Regions from separate parts of the Gorillibacterium sp. CAU 1737 genome, predicted to be linked through region 2. Evidence: riboswitches for the same ligand, from Rfam matches in the RefSeq annotation. Region 2 holds a riboswitch; each other region holds the start of a gene.
What was found. A riboswitch is a leader RNA that binds a small molecule or an ion and turns the genes downstream of it on or off. The one in region 2 is predicted to bind cyclic di-AMP.
Positions count from the first base shown of each region.

Region 1: it holds a riboswitch for cyclic di-AMP, as region 2 does, so the genes downstream of both, AAFN83_RS04200 (CAP domain-containing protein) here and AAFN83_RS03180 (C40 family peptidase) in region 2, are expected to answer to the same signal.
Region 3: it holds a riboswitch for cyclic di-AMP, as region 2 does, so the genes downstream of both, AAFN83_RS18055 (hypothetical protein) here and AAFN83_RS03180 (C40 family peptidase) in region 2, are expected to answer to the same signal.

Region 1 covers NZ_JBDQQO010000001.1:901,177-906,280, forward strand. The annotation lists gene AAFN83_RS04180 (ABC transporter ATP-binding protein) at 1-655, opposite strand, end outside; gene AAFN83_RS04185 (hypothetical protein) at 868-1,053, shown strand; gene AAFN83_RS04190 (DsrE/DsrF/DrsH-like family protein) at 1,303-1,779, shown strand; gene AAFN83_RS04195 (aminotransferase class V-fold PLP-dependent enzyme) at 1,848-3,347, shown strand; cyclic di-AMP (ydaO/yuaA leader) riboswitch at 3,431-3,567, shown strand; gene AAFN83_RS04200 (CAP domain-containing protein) at 3,575-4,288, shown strand; gene AAFN83_RS04205 (MDR family MFS transporter) at 4,409-5,104, opposite strand, start outside.
Region 2 covers NZ_JBDQQO010000001.1:682,782-687,885, reverse strand. The annotation lists gene AAFN83_RS03190 (thiamine pyrophosphate-dependent dehydrogenase E1 component subunit alpha) at 1-523, opposite strand, end outside; gene lpdA (dihydrolipoyl dehydrogenase) at 810-2,246, opposite strand; gene AAFN83_RS03180 (C40 family peptidase) at 2,321-3,148, opposite strand; cyclic di-AMP (ydaO/yuaA leader) riboswitch at 3,174-3,419, opposite strand; gene AAFN83_RS03175 (hypothetical protein) at 3,733-3,936, shown strand; gene AAFN83_RS03170 (copper amine oxidase N-terminal domain-containing protein) at 4,052-5,011, opposite strand.
Region 3 covers NZ_JBDQQO010000009.1:177,506-182,609, forward strand. The annotation lists gene AAFN83_RS18050 (U32 family peptidase) at 1-1,482, shown strand, start outside; cyclic di-AMP (ydaO/yuaA leader) riboswitch at 1,694-1,843, shown strand; gene AAFN83_RS18055 (hypothetical protein) at 2,032-2,445, shown strand; gene AAFN83_RS18060 (glycosyltransferase family 39 protein) at 2,560-3,750, shown strand; gene AAFN83_RS18065 (SIMPL domain-containing protein) at 4,014-4,763, shown strand; gene AAFN83_RS18070 (oxalate decarboxylase family bicupin) at 4,845-5,104, shown strand, end outside.

The sequences.
Region 1 (5,104 bases), 220 kb from region 2:
GGGACTTGATTTCGTCCGGCGTTCCGTCTGCAATGAGCTCTCCCTTATCAAACAGCAAGATCCGTTTCGCAAAATCGTCGGCTTCCTGCAGATAATGCGTGGTGAAGACGATGGTCTTGCCTTGCTCCGCCAGCTTGCCGGCCTGCTCCCAGAATCTCCGGCGAGCGCTGATGTCGAGTCCGACGGTGGGTTCGTCGAAGAAGAGGAGATCAGGGTTCCCTGCAAGAGCGAGTGCAAAGCCGAGGCTGCGCTTTTGGCCTCCTGACAGCTTCTCGGCAAAGCGGTTCTGGTCTTCGCGGGAGAGGCCGGTGATCGTCAGCAGCTCGTCCACTGCAAGCGGGTTCGGGTAATAGGAGCGAATGAGTTGGATCAGCTCGGACACCTTCAGGCGATCCATCACGCTCACTTCCTGCAGCATGGCGCCGATTCGTTTGCGCACCTCGGTACTTCCCGGCTCCAGGCCGAAGAGGCGCAGCGTTCCTTGCGTAGGCTTAAGCAGGCCGAGCAGCATGTTCAGCGTTGTGGTTTTGCCCGCGCCGTTCGGCCCGAGGATGGCGACGATTTCGCCGGGATGAATGGAGAAGCTTACGTTGTTCACTGCTTTTTTCCCAGCAAAGGTTTTGCAGACGTGTTCGAGTTGAATGATGGCCGTCATGTTCCGGCTCCTTTCGTTCTTAGCGGTTTCGTTGCTTCTGATTTTACTTCCTCTGCAAGCCCTTGATCAGTTGTGGGTGTCAGGAGATGGAGATGACAGTTGTCAGGTTCGAAAAAGAGGGAAAAGAAATCTTTCAAAGTGTGAAAAAAATCACTTTATTAGTTGTGAAATGTGTTACAATGTTCTTGTAAACAACGATGGGAGTGATTGAGATGAAAGAAATGGCCAACGATCAAGTAACGATGAACCTGATGCAGTTCTGCTACACCTGCGATGATGCTCATGCTTGTGCTACCGAAGAAATTTGCCGCCATTGCTGGGCCGAGCAAGGCATTCCCGTTGAGGAAAACGAAGCCGGATCGGATATCAGCCGCTTGATTAACGCTTACCACGAGTAAGGGGGAGCCCGATTGCCCCATTCTTTCGCTCGCAAGTCCTGTCCCTTCATAGATGAGTGAACCTCTGCCAAGCTTACACCCGGCGGGGGTTCTTTTTTTCATAGGCTTGTGTTTTACGAAGAATGGCATTTGTCACAGTTTTCCTCCTGCGCATAGGGGCTTAGTTGAAGGCGAACACTAGGCGCAGTAGGCTAGGGTACCAAACAGCCCATGAGGCAGCGGTCACCTGGCGCGGAAAGGACTGGGATCATGAACAAGAAGATGAACCTGCTCGTGTTTAGCGGGGAGTATGACAAGGCGATGGCGGCGCTCATCTTGGCGAACAGTGCTCGCGAGCTGGATGTGGAAGTCACGATGTTCTTTGCCTTTTGGGGGTTGTTTCTCGTGCGAGATCCCGAAAAACTGACGGATGAGGACAAGACGATCTATGAAAAGCTGCTCGGGCACATGACACCGAAAGGACCGGACGACCTTCCGTTATCCCGGATGAACTATGCCGGCTTCGGTAAGAAGATGCTCCTCACCATGATGGAGGACGACGATGCGCCTCCGTTGTCTGCTTTTCTAAAGGGAGCCCGAAAGAAGAACGTCAAGTTCTATGCCTGCAAGCTTTCTGTCGAGGTCATGGGATTTCAGCAGGAGGAATTCATCCCGGAGCTGGAGATCGTGGAAGCCAAGACCTATCTGAAAGAGGCACTTGAAGCGGATATGCAGCTCTTTATCTAATCGGTCAAGGACCGCCGCTCTCCCTCGCGCATATCCTGTTTTGACATGGGCGAATGGAGGGATGGGATGTGTTGGGGTGTTGCCTTAGCCGTACGGATAAGAGCCGTCGTGAGCTGGAGCACTATTTCGCGCCGTACCGGGAACAGACACTTGGAAATCACGCACGGTTCCAAACCCCATACGGGGTTCGGCGAATTCTCTATGCCGATTGGGCGGCCAGCGGGCGCTTGTACGGCCCCATTGAGCGGAAGCTGCAGACGGAATTCATGCCATATGCGGCCAATACCCACAGTGAGGCGACCTATACGGGAGCTTTGATGACGACAGCCTACCGGGAAGCGAAAGCGCGCATCAAGCAGCATATTCATGCGGGGGAGGACGACCTGCTGCTCTTTTGCGGCAACGGCATGACCGCTGCGGTCGCAAAGCTTCAACGATTACTCGGTATCAAGCTCCCTTCCGGATTTCGCGGAGCCGTTGACGTTGCACCTGAACAGCGGCCGGTCGTTTTTGTTACGCATATGGAGCATCACTCAAATCAAATCTCGTGGAAGGAATGCCTGGCGGATGTCATCGTGCTGGAACCGGATGAGAACGGCCTGGCCAGCTCAGAGAACCTCGAGGCGGAGCTGGTTCGCTTTGCTGATCGCCCATTGAAGCTGGGAGCGTTCACGGCTTGCTCGAACGTGACAGGGGTTATGCCGAAGCTAGGGGCTTTGGCAAAAGTCATGCACCGCCACGGGGGGATGGTTTTTGCCGATTGGACGGCCTTCGCTCCCTATGCCGAGCTCGATATGCACCCCGACGATCCCGAGGAAGGCTTGGATGCCGTCTATTTCTCCCCTCATAAATTCCTAGGAGGCCCCGGTGCCAGCGGGGTGCTTGCCGTTCATGCCCGACTGGTAAACGGAGAGATCCCGGATCTCCCCGGAGGAGGGACGGTGCTGTGGACGGACCGTTGGGGCGGGGTAACGTATTTGGAGGAGAAGGAAGAGCGAGAGGATGGGGGAACACCCGGCTTCTTGCAGGCTGCCAAGGCCGCGTTCGCCATCTCGCTCAAGGAAGAAATGGGCATAAGTGAGCTGTGTGAGCGGGAGGGACAGCTAACCGAACTGCTGCTGAACGGACTCGACACCTTGCCGGGGATCCACATTCTGGACAGCGCGCTTCAGGAAAGGCTTCCTATCGTCTCCTTTCTCTGCCGGGATCTGCATTATCCATTGGTCGTTCGCCTGCTTAATGATCGGTATGGTATCCAATCCCGCGGAGGCTGTTCCTGCGCAGGGACGTATGGGCATTTTTTGTTTGGCCTCTCCCCGGAAGAATCCGAACGAATCCGCCGGAAGGTAGAGAGCGGACACCTGTTGGAAAAGCCGGGCTGGGTTCGGCTGTCTCTTCACCCGATCGTATCGGACGAAGAGGTACACGCACTCTTGCGCGCCATGCGCGAGATCGTTCACTATGCTCCGCTGTGGAAAACAGACTATCGCTACGACCCCGTTCAGAACGATTATGTGCACAAAGGACAATGGAATCGAACAACGAAGCGAAACTGGTTCTCTCTGTAGCGAGGGCCAGTTTCGCTTCGTTTCTATTATTTACCGGATCAACCGGCACTCTAGCTGTGATAGAATAGAAACGGTCATGCCACACCCAAATCAGGCCGAAGCTCTTGACCAGAGCGCGGGGGACCCCATTCTTGGGGTGAAGCTGCGCCGATGCGCAGCCGGGATTTTCTCTTTTTCCCGAACCCGTCAGCTAACCTCGCAGGCCGCCAAAAGGAGAGTGTCTTTCTTTGAATACTCGCAAAACTATTTTTACCCGTCGTCTGATGACCACCGCTCTCGCCGGCAGCCTTCTTGCCGCGCCTTTGCTCGCCTCTGGTACGGCTGATGCCGCTTCCGCTTACCGCGTGAAAGCGAATGATACCCTTTGGAGAATTTCCGTGAATCAAGGCGTAACGCTGAACTCCCTGATTCAAGCCAATAGCTGGATCAAGAACCCCAATATCATCTGGGAGGGCATGGTGATCACCATCCCGACCAAGACGACCACCAGCACCCCGTCGAAGACCCCTTCGACTCCGGTGACTTCGACCCCGTCCGCACCATCCACAGGGACGTCGGCAACCGATGATACCGCTACGGCTTATGCCAAACAGGTAGCCTCCATCGTCAATCAGGAGCGTGCGGCAGCGGGACTGAGCCCGCTCACCTTCGATTCGGCCCTGTCCAAGATGGCCGTCGACAAGGCGAAAGACATGATCGTGAACAACTACTTCAGCCATACGTCGCCGACCTACGGTTCTCCATTTGATATGATGACCCGTTATGGCATTCCGCATTCCTATGCCGGTGAAAACATCGCCAAGGGCCAACGGACGCCGCAGGAGGTCATGACCGCCTGGATGAACAGCGCAGGACATAAGGCGAACATTCTCAATGCGAACTACAAAAAAATCGGCGTCGGCTATTACAATGGCGCTTGGGTACAAGAGTTTACGGACTGATCTATAGAATTTCGTTCGAAACGGAAGAAGCCTCCTACCAAGAATGATTCTTGGAGCGGAGGCTTCTTTTCGTTTCTGTATGCAGTTGGATGAAATCATACAGGTGAGGACGGAACAGCCTTACAGCGCATTCGGAAGGGGCCGCTTGGCTGCCTCCAGCGAGAGGAAGGCCGTCGCGAGAGAAAGCAGGCTGACCAGGAACCCGTAGGTGTACAGGGAGTGGACGCCGGTCATGAACTGGGCCGCACCGGTGAGCAGGCTGCCCATAACCGTAACACCAACCGCCGTTCCGATGTTCCGTGAGAACATCATGAGGGAGGTGGAAATCCCTTTTTGATCCCCGTCAACAAACTGTTGGGAGCCAATGATGGTGACGGTGACGAGAATCCCGAACGCCATCCCTTGAATGAACAGGGCGGTTAGGCTGTACAAGTAGCTGCTTCCGGCTGACAGGTAAAACAGCTGGACACCGGACAGAACGAGGAGGACGTTGCCGATGATCAAGAGGCGGGAGTACCCGTAGCGGAGGATGAGCTTACCAGCGGGTACGGACATGAGCATCCAACCAGCCGATTGCGCAAGCAAGGCTACACCGCTCACAAAAGTGGAGTACCCTTGCTCCTGCAGGAAGGTCGGAGCATAGCTCGCGGTGCCAAACAATGCTGCATTCGACAGGAAGGCGTTGATGTTCATCCGCCGGATCGGTCGGCTGCGGAAAAGGGCAAGCGGGACGATGGGCGAGCTTTGCCGCCGTTCATAAGCAATGAAGACAGCGAGCAGGGCAACACCGGCCAATACGAGCCACCAGGCCTGCTT
Region 2 (5,104 bases):
TCACTCCGGCAAAGTTGCAGCCCTCGTGGAAGTCGCCCTGGTTGCTGGAGCCTTCTCCGAAGGTCACATAGGAGACGAAATCCTGCTTCTTCATCTTAGCGGCGAGTGCGAAGCCGACCGCATGCGGCACCTGCGTGGTCACGGGGCTGGAGCCCGTCACGATGTGATGCTTCTTGTGGCTGAAGTGGCCGACCATCTGCCGGCCGCCGCTCGTCGGATCATCCGCTTTGCTGAAGGCGGAGAGCATCAGCTCCTGCAAGGTCATCCCGGCCGCGAGCACGAACCCGTAGTCGCGATAATAGGGCAAAAAGTAATCTTTATGCGGCTCCAAGGCCATCGCTGCTGCAACCTGGCAAGCCTCTTGCCCGATCCCCGAGACGAAAAAGGCAACCTTCCCCGTCCGTTGAAGCAGCAGTACCATTTCATCGAATTTGCGCGCTTGCACCATCAGCTCGTACATCTGTACAGCCTTCTCGTCGGAAATTCCCAAGCTGCGATGCTTTGTCAGTTGACCGATCGTCATGGGAGACTGCCTCCTTATCCCCCCGCTCTAGTCGAAAAGGCAAGGCTTCTGCCTCATTCCGGCTGCGGGTTGGAATGAACTTTTATTACCTGGTCCTAATACTTGACCCTATAGGATACTATAGCACAGTCCGCCTGCCCGATGCACACTTTTTGACCCGTTTGGGCGTGCTTGTTGTGGACTTTTTTTGAAGAGCAGAAAATGTCCGTTAAAACCCGTGATCGCGCAAAAAGCAATCGAGCCTTATAACGGAAAGAGAAATCCCCGTCGTAAGGCTCGATGAACGTTACATGTTGATCGCGTTGCCATCCACCGCGAGCATCGCTTCTGCCAGCGCCTCCGACAGCGTCGGGTGCGGGTGGATCGCCTGCCCGGCTTCCCAGGCGGTGGCGTTGAGGAAGCTCGCGAGCGAGGCTTCCCCGATTAGCTCGGTCACATGGCCGCCGACCATGTGCACGCCGAGCAGATCGTTCGTAGCCGCGTCAGTTACAACCTTCACGAAGCCGGCGGTCTCCCCTTGAACGAGCGCTTTGCCAAGCGCCTTGAAGGGGAACTTGCCGACCTTGATCGTGCGGCCCGCGTCCTTCGCCTCCTGCTCGGTCAAGCCGAGACTTGCCACCTGCAGGCGTGTGTATACGGCGCGCGGAACCTCTTCCACGCGGAACGGATGAGCCTCCATGCCCGCGATGCGCTCCACGGCTGCAATCGCCTGATGAGCAGCCGCGTGGGCGAGTTGCATGCGACCGTTGACATCGCCTACGGCGTAGATGTGGTTTTCGGCTGTCTGCATGTATTCATTCGTGCGAATGAAGCCGCGGTCCACCACGATATCGGTGTTCTCCAAGCCGATTCCTTCGGTGTTCGCCACTCGGCCTACCGCCACAATGGCGAGCTCGGCCGACAGCTCCGCAATCCCGGATGCCTGTTCGGCGCTGAGCTTCACGCCCTCGCCGTCCGCTTGGACGGATTCCGGCAGCACCCGAGCACCGGTCAGCACCTTGACGCCGTCCTTCTTGAACCGGCGCGCCAGTTCGACGGACACGTCTTTGTCCTCCATGGGAAGGAGGCGATCGGCGAACTCGACGATCGTCACCTCAGACCCCATGTCGCTTAACAGCGACGCGAATTCCGAGCCGATGACGCCGCCGCCGATGATGATCACCGACTTGGGCACCTCCTGAAGCTCCAGCGCTTCATCACTCGTCAAGATCCGCTTGCCATCGGGAACGAGTCCCGGCAGCGAGCGGGGCCGGGAGCCGGTTGCGAGAATGAGGTGCTCAGGCACGAGCGTCTCGGTTTCGCCACCCGCAAGCTCTACGGCAACGCTGCCCGCGCGCGGGGAAAAGATCGACGGTCCGATCAACCGGCCCATGCCGGAATAGACGTCGATCTTGTTCTTCTTCATCAAAAACTGCACGCCCTTGTGCAGTTGCTCTACGATTCGATTCTTGCGTTCTTGGACCTTGCCCATGTTGATCTGAAAGCCTTCGGCCTCAATGCCAAACTCGGCTGCTTCCCGAAACTCGGCGTAGACCTCGGCACTGCGGAGCATCGCCTTCGTGGGAATGCACCCTCGGTGCAAGCAGGTTCCCCCGAGCTTCTCCTTTTCCACCAGGGCTACGGTCTTGCCGAGCTGAGCAGCCCGAATGGCAGCCGTGTAGCCTCCGATTCCTCCGCCCAGTACGACAACTTCATAGGGTTTGGACAACGCGATCCCCTCCATTACGGCAATTCATACGTCCCTCATTGTACCCGTTTGTTCCACCGAATGACAATCCAAAATGAAAACGGACCTTCTCAGGAAGAGAAGACCCGTTTGGCCGTAAAATAACGATTGCCCCAATACCCGGATGTAAGCGGGGTAATTTGAACCCCTTTTGAGTTGGTGGCGGAGATGAATTTCCCATTTCCCAGGTAGATACCCACGTGGCTGGCCGGCGCCTTTTGGCTGTCCGAGAAAAAGACGAGATCCCCCGGAGTGGGCGCAAAAACAGACGTTCCCGTGCTTTGCCGCATGCCGTCCGCCGTACGCGGAACCGATACCTTTTGCTGATTGAGCAGGAATTGGACAAAGCCGGAGCAATCAAATCCACTCGTGGTATTTCCGCCCCACATATAAGGAATACCCAGGTACTTCTGCGAGTTGGTCACGAGGATCGTCGCCGGGCTTACCGCTTTGAGAACAGGCGAATGGTCTTTGCCATCCGAACTGACGATAACGAGCTGGGTCTTGGAGTCCCAGTCCACTTCCGTTCCAAAGGATTCGGAGATAAACCGCAGGGGCACATAAGTGCGATTGTCCGACAAAATGGCGCTCGTATCGAGCGTGATCCCTTTTCCATTCAGTTCCGCGCGGTTGGATCCCGTCTGCAGGACGACCGTACGCCCATTTCCCGAGATCGTCACCTTCACTTGTTTTCCAACCGGGGTCGAAGAAACGGAATACCCCAGCTTTTCCGCCACCATCCGCACCGGAATTTGAGTCCGGCTGTTATCATCCACAAACGGTTGGGCGTCGGGGAAGGAAAGGAGGCTGTCGTTCAATTGGACCTTGACGGGTAAGGCAGCCGCTTCAGTCGAAGTGGCAAAAAGAGCACCGGAAACGAAAACAGCAGACGTTAGCAACAGACTCTTGATGATCGGTTTCAGCTTCTGTTCCTCCTAATGCCTCCGAGGTTAGTTGACGGATTCGGGAAGAGGTCCCTCCCTAGCCAGCCGATTACCCGGCCTGACATTCACCCCACTAACCCATGTTTCTCGCTGAACAAGCAAGAAACGCAGGTTACGCCGTTGGCACTCGCTCCCGAGGTCTTGCTTAGAAGTTCCCCGATCGATATACCCGGCAAATACATCCCCCGTACCGGCCAAACAGAACCGGATTCGGCTATTGGTTTCTTTTTCTATCCTACGGTACCATGCGGAATCGGCTCAGACAATGGCAAATCATGGTCATTTCCGCAAAATAGGAAGAACCTCCTACTCCCATAGAACGGCAATTTCTCACGAATTCTACACGCAAAAAAACCGCCGGATCCCTATATCCAGCGGCAAAAAGGAGAAAAAAAGGTTATGAAGCAAGCCTTGCGCTTGCATCTTGAGTATATCACTTAGTATATACAATTCGGTATAAGGAAGTTCTGGGAACAACAGCCCTGCTTGTTCATATCCCTGCAAATCCCCTCATATCTTGAGATGGAGGAGGGCTGACGATGGACAAGAACGATCCGGTCTACGAGGAAGAAGTCATTCGCCACCAGGCACGTCTGGACGTACAGGATGATTGGGACGACAAGGAGAAAAAGAAGAAGCTGCGCAAAAAGCGGAAGTTTACCTGGCTTACGATCGTCGCCTATCTCATTTTGCTCTATGTGCTTTACAAGGCCGCGCAAACATTTGCGGGTTTTTCCTTTTAAGACGGAACCCTTAGACCCTTGAATTAACCAAATCAAATAAAAGCCTCCATCTCCCTTGCGAGAGTTGGAGGCTTGTTTGCTCTAGGGCTCAATGATCGGGTTTCACCCCGCGTAGTTAGCTAAGCAACCCTTTCTCGTAGGCATCCGAAAAAGCTTTGTAGAGCGAAAAAGGAATGTAGCGCAAATCGGGCATCTCGTTTTCATAATAAGGCCCAAGATGGAAGGAACTTTCCACCGATACATAGGAGTAGCCCTCTATGTCATAGGATAATGAATAATTACCCAGCCATGTTTCATGCTGATATACTCCCTTGATCATCGCTTGCATCTTAAAAGGTTCCTTCGTCTCAGTTTCTTTGCCCTCTTCATCAGAGGGCTGAATGAACCCCTCAATTCGACTATGGTAGACGAATGCCTCCTGGTCGCCATATATGATTTTTCGCAGGAAAACTCTTTCGGTGTTTGCAGGAAGCTCTTCCAGCTGATAGTCTTCAGCAGGATCTTCAGTTTCGATGAGCTCATCCGTAAACGTACCCTGCACATACCAGGATTCCGATACCTGCGGCTTGAAGATGTCAACCCGGTTTTGCTTTCCGTCCCATTTGACATGACAGTTGAGGGCTTCCCCGACGAAAGCGAGCGGGACCATCGTGCTGTTATGAATGGTTTGGGCCGGTACGTCCAGGGTGACATTCTTGTTAACAGCGTTCTCGGCAAATTCCTTGGACGGCTCCGCTTGTATTGTTGCTTTCGTGGAATCCAACTGCAGTTTTATCGTTTTGTCCCCTACGTACTTGTCAAACGAGTCATCTTTCTTGGTAGCTGTGATCGCTTTTGTTTTTCCGTCGTACTGTACCGTTGCACCAAGCGCTTCAAAGATGGCTCGCATGGGCACCAGGGTTCGCCCCTTGAGTACAACCGGCTGCTGTTGGCTGAAATTCAATTGGACCCCGTCGATGTACACGACCGGACTTTGCTGGGCGGCGGCCGATGCCTTCAGTGCAATTGGTGCTTGCACCACCAGCAGGGTAGCCGCCAATAAGGCGGTTAAAGCAGTTTTCTTTCTCTTGATCATCATTTCCCTCTTTTCTCATGATGTTGGGCATCCAGGCGCGGTTTCCTGCAAGCCGACATAAGGAATTCGACGCAGTCTGCTGGTATCCTGCAT
Region 3 (5,104 bases), on a different contig from region 2:
GTCTTCGACGCGGGCGACCCGACGCAGAAGGAAGAGGGCGGCCGCGTCTATGACCTGCGCAAGCGCGGGGTCAAGGTCGAGGGCGAGGTGCCCGGAGGGCTCGCCGAAATCATCCCGGGCCGCCACGATGTGGCGCTCACTCGCGTGAATGTGGGCGACCGCGTCTGGAAGACGAACGACCCGCATCTCGACAAGCGGCTGCGCCAAACGTTCGAGACGGACAAGCCGTACCGGACCTTCCCGGTCAAGGTGAAGGTGCTGGGCGTGCTCGGTCAGCCGCTCAAGACGTGGTGGACCGATCTCGCAACCCGCAATACCGTGCAGGTGGACTCGGAGGCGCTCTTGGAACAGGCGCTGAAGCGCCCGATGGACGAGGCGCTGTTCCGCGAGCAGTTCGGCCGCCTGGGCGGCACGCTGTTTGAGCTCACGGAGCTCGAGCTCGTCCTCACGGACGACCTGATCGTGCCCATGAAGGAGCTCAATCGCCTTCGCCGCGAGGCGGCGGAGCAGCTCACGGTGCTGCGCGAGGCGCCGCCTCGCTACACGCTTCGCAGCCGCGAAGAACAGGAAGCACGGCTTGCCGCCGACCGGCCGCCCGTTCGGCCGAATGAGCTGACGGCTGCCCCAGAGCTGACCGTGCTCTGCCGCACGCTGCCGCAGGTGCATGCAGCCCTCGAAGCCGGAGCGACGTTCCTCTACGCCGACTTCGAGTTCATCAAGCAGTTCCCGGCCGCGGTGGAAGCGGTGCGGGCGGCGGGCGCGCGAATCGCGCTCGTGACGCCGCGCATTCACATGCCCGGCGAGACGGGCTTCTTCCAGCACATCCTGCGGCTTCAGCCGGACGCCGTGCTGGTGCGGAATACGGGCGCGCTCTATTACTTCATGCGCGAGCGGCAGCTTCACCCGGAAGACCGCCACCCCGAGCTGATCGGCGACTTCTCGCTGAATGTCGCCAATCACCGGACGGCGGCGCTCTTCCTGGAGGCAGGGCTTGACCTCTTCACCCCATCCTATGACCTGAACATTCAGCAGATGATCGATCTTTTGGAGAAGACCGACACGTCGCGCGCGGAGCTCGTGCTGCACCAGCATCTGCCGATGTATCACACCGAGCACTGCGTGTACTGCACGTTCATGAGCGAGGGAACGAACTACACCAACTGCGGCCGTCCCTGCGAGAGCCAACGCGCCTCGCTGCGCGACCGGATCGGCATGTCCCATCCGGTGCGGGTGGACGAAGGCTGCCGCAACACGGTATACAATGCCATCGAGCAATCTGGCGCGGAGTACCTGCCGCAGTTCCTCGACCTGGGGCTGCGCCGCTTCCGGGTGGAGTTCCTCGAAGAGACACCGGAGAAGGTACACGAGGTACTGGCTCTATACCGGGATGCGCTGGAAGGGAAAATCAGCGGAACCAAGGTATGGAAGGCGCTGAAGGCGACCAATCAGCTCGGCGTCACGCGGGGACAGTTGGTGAAATAGCGAGAAAACGCGCCCTAGCGCGAGCGCGGACACGAGCGGCGGAGAAGTAAGCGTTTTTCGCCGCTTGGATCGGTCGCTGTCGCCAACGGCTGCAAACGGCGAGCCTTTACAGAGGAAGCGGCGGCGCTGTATGATACGAGTCGTGATTACGACATACGCTGAATTCCCGTAAGAGCGGGTGCAAACCAGACCGGGTCTCTGACCCCATCGGTCCGCGCACACGCTTCAGGGGAGCGGGGGAACCGAACAGTGCGCTATGCGCGCTACAGGGGTGAATCCTTTGGCCTTTTTCGCCAAAGGTAGGGCGACTCTCACGCCCGAATCCGACAGCTAACCTCGCAAGCGTCTCGAGAGGGGCTTATTTGTTCTGCGCTGCGAATCCCATCCTCGCGAAGAGGGTGTCTTGGGAAGAAGCCGTGGGGATGGAGTCTCTTTCCCCGGCTTCTTTTTGTTATGCATACAAAAAGCTTGCCGGAACTGCACGTACACGCATTTCAGATCCGCAGGGCCCGCGCGAACGCGGACCGGATCACCGGGAGGAAGCTTTTTATGGAAACCATCCAGGACGGCCAGAAGAGAGTGCTTGTCTCTGCTCCAAGTCCCGCAGGAGAACAGTTCATCCGCATGCTTCGATTCAAAAAAATACCCTTTGCCGTCCTCATCAACCACCCGGATCAACGGGAGCGCTTGGCTAAGCTGGGCGTTCAGGACTTCATCCAGGTGGATACCAAGGACAGCGGGTTTCCCGATGGGGTGGGCGAGCCGGCCCGCATGGTCTTCCTGTTTGAGGACAGCCTCAACCTCACCTGCCGGTACCTCAAGCTGTGCAGCTCCTGGACGGAAGGGCCGATTACCGTCATCTCGCAGAGCGGTGTACCGCGTCCCATCTACCGCCATCTAGGTGCGAAGAATGTGATCTACTCGCGCAGCGGGGAAGTGTCTTACCTGTTGCAGAGCGTCTAGTCTCCCGATTCTCTATCCTCCTATCCGCTTCATCCAAGTGCTGGTCGATCCGGCTTCGGTCTGTTATTCTGGAGGAAGTGCCCTTGCATTTTCCAGGAAAGGACTAGAGCCTTCATGAAAAAGCTGTACGGGATCCTGCTTGTCCTGCTGGTTGCAGCCGCGCTTGTCTTACGCGTCGGCTATGTGGCAACCTCCGAGAGCACCAAGCTGTCCCACGATGAAAAGAACTACTCCGATCAGGCGGTACGCCTGGTCACGACCGGCGTCTATGCCTATAACGCCGAAGAACCCAATGCCCGGGTAACGCCCGGCTATCCGCTCTTCGTAGCTTCGTTCGTGAAGCTCTATGGAGCCGACCGTCTGCCTGCCGCACAAGATGCGGTGCGATACCTCCAGTGCGTTCTCGGTGCCGCCTCCGTGCTGCTTTTGTTCGCCATCGGACGTGAGCTGTGGAGCCCGCGGGCGGGTCTCATTGCGGCTGCAATCGCCGCCTTTTACCCGACCTACATCTGGTCGCCGCAGCTGTTGACCACGGAGACGCTGTTCCTTGCCGCCTTCCTCGGCATGCTGCTCGCGCAGGCGAAGATCCTCACCCGAAACCGGCTGCGCGATCATATCGCGGCAGGATTCCTCGTTGCGCTGACCGTCCTCATCCGTCCTCAGGTGCTGCCGCTTGCTGTGGTGCCTTACCTGTTCCTGTGGGTGAGGGACCGGCGTTTGTACATGCGCGAGATTCTCGTCGCGGTCGGAGCGTTCGTTCTCCTCATGCTCCCGTGGTGGATTCGCAACCTCGTCACGCTGAATGAGTTTGTGCTCACCGCCAAGGGGGGCATGGGCAACCCGTTCCTCGCCGGAACGGATCCGTATTTCAAGGGAACCATCGATTGGAACGAAGCCCAGAAGGGTGATCAATTCCAGGAGGGAATAAAGCGGCTTAAGGAAGGCTTGAAGGAGGACCCCTGGCTGTGGATTCGCTGGTTCACCGTCGGTAAATTTATGGTCATCTTTAAGACCCCTCGACTCACCCTGCCCGGCGTGCTGGCCGATGTCTTCACCGCGATTCACCTCGCCTTCGCGTGGGTCGGTTGGCTCGCACTGCTCAGCTTCCGCAACCGCCCGCTGCGTTTCCTTGCTGTCGGCCTGCTCCTTCTCGTCGGCATTCAACTGCTCTTCATCCCGGTGGCACGCTATGCGTACCCGATGTATGCCTTCCTGATGCTCGGCGCAGGCTATGCCGTGTCGCTCGTATGGAACCGGCTGCGCCGTCCCGAAGAAGCCCTCGGTTATCCCGGTGAGTACCGATAAAAGGGTACATAAACACGAGAAATGAACCATAAGCACAGGCTCGCTTCCTAGGTGATTTCATGCTGGGTCGAGTGGGAATCCCTCTATAAAATGCAGCCGTCTCTCCTAGGACAGGATCGTCCGAGAGGCGGTTTTTTCATTTTTCAGGAGGCGAGGGTTACAGGTTGGATAAAAAATCCTCGAACCCCTGCAACCTTTTGCCAAAATGTCCGTCTAGGAGGACAGACAAAGCGATAAGCTTGATCTCAAGGAGGATGACACACATGAAGGCTTGGATGAAAACCACCGGTGCGATTGTGCTGGCAAGTGGATTGATTTTTGGGGGAATGGGATTGTCGGGCGCGTGGAAGGGACCGCAGAAGGCTCTCGCCGAGGAGGCGCAAAAGAACGTGATCCAAGTATCCGGTAAAGGAGAGCTGTCCGTGAAGCCGGACATCGTCTACCTGAACATTGGCGTAGAGACCTCGGCCTCCACGGCAGCTGAAGCGCAAAAGGCAAACGCCGCCAAGATTCAAAAGGTGACCGACGCGCTCAAGAACGACTGGAAAGTAGCCGAAAAGGACATTCAAACGGCTCGCTTCAGTGTACAGCCGAACTACACCTACAGCGAGAAGGAAGGCCAGCAAGTCAAGGGCTACAACGCTTATCACACGCTTGAAGTGAAGTACCGTGACCTGACGAAGGTCGGCAACCTGCTGGATGCTGTTACGGCAGCGGGTGCCAACAACATCGGCAATGCGTCCTTCTCCGTCGAAGATCCTTCGAAGCTGGAAGCTCAAGTGCTGGAAAAGGCCGTCGCCAACGCCGACGTCAAAGCCGCTGCCATCGCCAAGGCTGCCAAGCGCACCCTCGGCGTGGTTCTCTCCGTGACGGAGCAAGCGAACAGCAGCACCCCGTACTATTATGCGATGGAAAAGGCTCAAGCTACGGCTGCCGGCGATGCGGCAACCTCGGTACAGCCGGGTGAAGTGCAAGTGAACGCTCAAGTGAGCGTTACGTATGAAATGAGATAAGGCCTTACCCATAGGCACGGTTATATCGAGGGCGGGATGCTCATAAGCTCAAGGGGAATGCGTGAAACGAGGTGAACTCACGTGAAACCGGAAGCTTATGGGTTCCCGCCCTCTGCCATTCCACAGCCCATCCGTCCCGACGGGGCGGGCGGAGTGGATCGCGGACCGCGGGATCTTTTGCGGGATTGGGAGAACCCCGACCTGCTCGTTCCTCCCGTGACGGATGCAGGGTTGGTCCCGAACTTGAAGTACTCCTTCTCAGACGCTCACATGCAGCTCAACCAGGGCGGCTGGTCGCGCGAGGTGACCGTCCGCGAGCTGCCCATCGCGAAGACGCTCGC